2 regions of the Cupriavidus sp. 30B13 genome follow, and region 2 is predicted to be linked to the other one. Evidence: riboswitches for the same ligand, from Rfam matches in the RefSeq annotation. Region 2 holds a riboswitch; the other holds the start of a gene.
The links. A riboswitch is a leader RNA that binds a small molecule or an ion and turns the genes downstream of it on or off. The one in region 2 is predicted to bind cobalamin.

Region 1: it holds a riboswitch for cobalamin, as region 2 does, so the genes downstream of both, ACKI2N_RS15065 (TonB-dependent receptor plug domain-containing protein) here and ACKI2N_RS25665 (TonB-dependent receptor) in region 2, are expected to answer to the same signal.

Annotation. Positions count from the first base shown of each region.
Region 1 covers NZ_CP188223.1:3,275,860-3,278,057, forward strand. The annotation lists gene ACKI2N_RS15065 (TonB-dependent receptor plug domain-containing protein) at 1-1,196, opposite strand, end outside; cobalamin riboswitch at 1,279-1,525, opposite strand; gene ACKI2N_RS15070 (hypothetical protein) at 1,744-2,097, shown strand; gene ACKI2N_RS15075 (cell division protein ZapA) at 2,094-2,198, shown strand, end outside.
Region 2 covers NZ_CP188224.1:1,475,106-1,477,303, forward strand. The annotation lists gene ACKI2N_RS25665 (TonB-dependent receptor) at 1-985, opposite strand, end outside; cobalamin riboswitch at 1,108-1,367, opposite strand; gene ACKI2N_RS25670 (methyl-accepting chemotaxis protein) at 1,731-2,198, shown strand, end outside.

The DNA of each region.
Region 1 (2,198 bases), on a different replicon from region 2:
AGCTCCTGCTGCGCGTACTCGGCGCCGAACAGCAGCGTGTGGGCGGGCGCCAGCGCGTATTCGTTCTGCCAGGTGTATTGGCGGTTGCGCGTGTTGAAGCGGCTGTCGAACAGGCCGTTCCTGGTGGTGGTGCTGCGGTCTTCGCTCTGCGCCACCTTGAAATGCGTGCTCCAGTCCCGGCCCAGCTTGCCGTTAACGAAACCCGATACCGTGTAGAGCTCGCTGTTCATCCACCAGACGTCGGTGGGCTTGCCCGAGGTGCTGTCGTAGGACAGCTTGCTCTTGGAGTAGTAGGCCGTGACGCCCGCGTCCCAGTCGCTGGTGAAGCGGTGCTTGACCTGGCCCGAGATGCTCTTGTTGTCGTAGGGATTGTCGTTGGGGTTGGCCTTGGGCTGCTGCTGGGTGTTGACGGCGGAGAAGCCGTCGGTCTTGAAGACCGAGCCGGTGACGTTGAACGAGGTGTCGCCGACCTGGCCGCCGTAGCCCACCGTGGCCTGGCGCGTATTGTTGCTGCCGTACTCGATCTGCGCGTTGGCGGTGGGCGGCTGGCCCGCGCCGGTCTTGGTGAAGATCTGCACCACGCCGCCGATCGCGTCCGAGCCGTAGAGCGCCGACACGTTGCCGCGCACCACTTCGATGTGGTCGATCTGGTCGGGCAGGATGTTGGCCAGCTGCGCCGTGCCGCTGCTGGCCGACGAGACGCGCACGCCGTCGATCAGGATCAGGGTCTGGTTGCCGTTGGCGCCGCGCATGAACAGCGTGGTATTGGCGCCCATGCCGCCGTTGGCGGCGAACTCCACGCCGGCCTGCGAGCGCAGCAGCGTGCGCAGGTCGGGCGCCTGCGAGTTGACGATGTCCTGCTGCGTCACCACGGTGGTGTGCGGCAGCGCCTCGGTCAGCGCCTGCGCGGTGCGGGTGGCGGTCACCACCACGGGGTCGAGCTGCGCCGCGGCGGGTTGCGCAGCCGCGGCCGGGGCGGCCGGCTGTGGCGCGGAGGCCGGTGCGGGCTCGGCTTCGGGCGCCGGCTGCGCATGGGCAAGGCCGTGCGCGCCGGCGGCGAGCAGGGCGAGCAGGCCGGCGGACCACGACCGCAAGACGGAAACGGGAGCGCGCGCGGAAACGGAAGCGGAAACAGGAGCAGACTGGCGGAACGCCGGCAATGCCGGTCGGCTCGGCCGGGAAGACGATGAGCGCATGATGCGAAGAGGGAGAGAGCAGCCTGGTCCGTTCCCCCGCGGACCGTCTGGCGACGAAGCGCGCCACGCATCCGGTGGAAGGCGGCGCACTCTCGTCCAGGCCGGTATCCGGGCTGGCGACACCAGTCCGACCGCCTTCCCGGACCTTGCGGTCCAGTGGCTGATGGGTCGGCCTTGCGATGCTTCCGATCGCGGTCGCTTACCGTTGCGGGGGCAGCACAGGTTGGCCCGGCACGCGCCCTGGCGGCGGCGGCTGGCTCCCTGTTTCCCGTTGAACTGCAACCCTGTAGTGAACAGGATTGCGAGCACCTGGAACGTGCGCGAGTGTAGGCAGTTTCACGGCGAGCGTCAATGACGCCCGCAAGTACCCCGGCGCCGCGCCAAAACGCGTGGAAGCAGGCAAAAAAGCGCCGCAGCGGCGCCGGTTGGGCGACGTTGCATGCAACTTCGGCGCGCTGGCCCGGTCACACCGGGCTGCTTTCACGTCTGCGCGCGGAGCGCTTGGGCTAAAATCCCAGAACCCGAGACCCTAGATATGACAGGCTCTATGCTCACAGAACTCGAACAACTCGCCGCCAAGATCGGGCGCGTGCTGCACCACGCCGATACCCTGGCAGCGGAGAACCAGCGCCTGCGCGAGGAGATCGAACGCCTGCAGGCCGAAGCCAGCCAGCTGCGCGGCGACCGCGAGGCCATGGCGGCCGACCGCGAGTTGCTCAATATCAAGATCGAGGAAGCGCAGCTGCGCATCCAGTCGATCCTCGACAAGCTCCCCACCGCAAGCGACGCGCGCCAGCTCGACCTGCTGGGCGAGGGCGACACGGCTGGCCGCGCCGCGAGCGCCCAGGGCGCCCGCACCGCCGACAGCGCCCATGTCAAGGCACCCGGAGAAAACGCATGAGCAACAAGCAAGTCGAAGTCAGCATCGCGGGCCAGTCCTACCGCTTTGCCATCGCGCCGGACAACGAGGCCGCGCTGCTGGAGGCCGTCGCCCTGGTGGAC
Region 2 (2,198 bases):
AGCGGTCGCGGTAGGTGATGGTGCTGTCGCCCACGTTGTAGTTCTTCGTGCGCAGCGAGGTGTCCAGGCTGCCGTTGACCAGCGGCGTGCCGAGGTAGCGCATCGGATGCTGGTCGCCGTCGTCGTAGGACAGCGTGAGGTTGAATTCCGGCGACACGTCGAGCCGCACCGCGGCGGACACGTCGACGTCGCGCGATTCGCCGCGGTCCACCCAGCCGGCCGAGCGGCCGTAGTTGACGTTGAAACGGTAGGACAGGTTCTCGTTGACCGCGCCGCCGCTGTCGAAAGCCGCGCGCGCGGTGCGCTGCGTGCCCCCGGTGAGCTGCAGTTCGTTGGCGATGGGGCCGCGCAGCGGCTTCTTCGGGATCACGTTGACCACGCCGCCGATGGCGCCCTCGCCGTACATCACGGAGGCCGCGCCGCGCAGCACTTCGATGCGCTCGACCGACCACGTATCGAACGGGAAGGTCACCGTGCCGGCCGCCACGTAGAGGCGCGTGCCGTCGTACAGTTGCATGACCGAGCCCTGGCCCGAGAAGCCGCGCGCGGCGAGCGCGGTGCCGCCGTTGCCGGGCGCGCCGCCGGCGGTGATGCCGGTGGCGCGCGATACCGCGTCGCTCACGGTCAGGTCGCCGCGCTCGCGGATCACCTCGCCGGGCAGCACTTCGATGCTGGCCGGGGTCTCCAGCGGCGTCAGGCCCAGGCGGCTGCCGGTGCTGGCCGGTTCCGACAGCGACAGGCCCGGCGGCGTGGCGGCGCCGCTGACGACCACCGGCGGCAATATCGCGGTGTCTTTCCGCGCCTGCGCGCGGCCGGGAGCGTCCGTGTCGTCGGCGGCGCGGGCGGCATCCGCGCCGGCGCCGGCCAGGGCGCCGAGCGACAGCGCCAGCGCGCATTGGCGGGCCAGCGCGCGGCGGGTGGGAGTGAAGCGGAGCCGGGCAGGGCCGGGCAAGACGGTGCGGGCAAAACGAAGGCGCGCGGACATCGTGTTTCCATCGTGGCCGCGGGCGACCCCGCCCGCGGCAATGAACGAACAAGCCGCGGACGCGCGCGCGCCGGCGCCGGGCGCTTGCCCGGCAGCCTCACGCCTGGCCGCCCGTCCGCAGCCCCGGTGATGGATCGCAGGCCGGTATCCGGGCTCGCAGGGGGACGCATTGCCGCCAGGGGCGCGTCCAGGGTGCCGCCTTCCCGCGCGTTCGACGCGCAGTGGCTGCCGCTGCTTGTGAGGCGCGGCGTGACACCTTTCTACCTGCTGACCGTTGCGGGGGCAGCACAGGACTTGCCGCGGCATGGCGGCGGCGCACCTGTTTCCCGTTTAACCCCCGCCGCGCGCGGCGAACGGAGGCACCTTCGAACCAGTTGCAACCCAATTGCATAAGCAACGGGGGTGCGAGGCGGATTGTAACGGGATTTAAACAAATATTGAAAGGCGGCTTGTCCGCGAGTGTGCCAATGCGCCACAGACGGAGATGGCAGACGGACATGCCAGACGACATGGCAGACGACATGCCGGACGTGCGCCGCCGCAGCGCATTGACCCGGTGTGGCTGCACCAAGGTGAAGAATCCTGCTGCGATATCGGTGCTTCATGCGGCATTTTTACGAGGAGCCGCGGGCTTCGTGCGGAGAAGCCGCGCGTACCGCTAAAGAAGGGGAGGCGGGCTCCGATATCCGGGAAGCCGCGTGCCTTTTGCATTGCCGGCATATGCCTCGATAAAGCGAACCCTGTCATGAACCATCTGACCCTGCGAAAAAAGCTGTGGATTCCTCTCGTGCTGGCCTGGCTCGGCCTGCTCCTGCTGACCGTGATGCACGCCTTCCAGACCCGGCAGTTGCAGATGGCCGACCGCCGCGGCGAACTGGCCAACGTGGTCGACATGTCGCTGTCGCTGATCCGGGACTACGCGGAACTGGCGCGCCAGGGCAAGATGAGCGAAGACGAGGCCAAGGCCCAGGCCACGGCCCGCATCGCCGCGCAGCGCTACGGCAAGGATGGCTACATCACCATCGTGGGCGCGGATTCGGTGCTGGTGATGCATCCGATCAATGCCAAGCTCAATGGCAAGAACATGATCGATTTCAAGGACGCGAAGGGCCTGCCGCTCTACGTCGAGATCGCGGCGCGCGGCGCCTCGCCGGAAGGCGCCGGGCACCTGGACTACTGGTGGCCCAAGCCGGGCAGCGACCAGCCCAGTCCC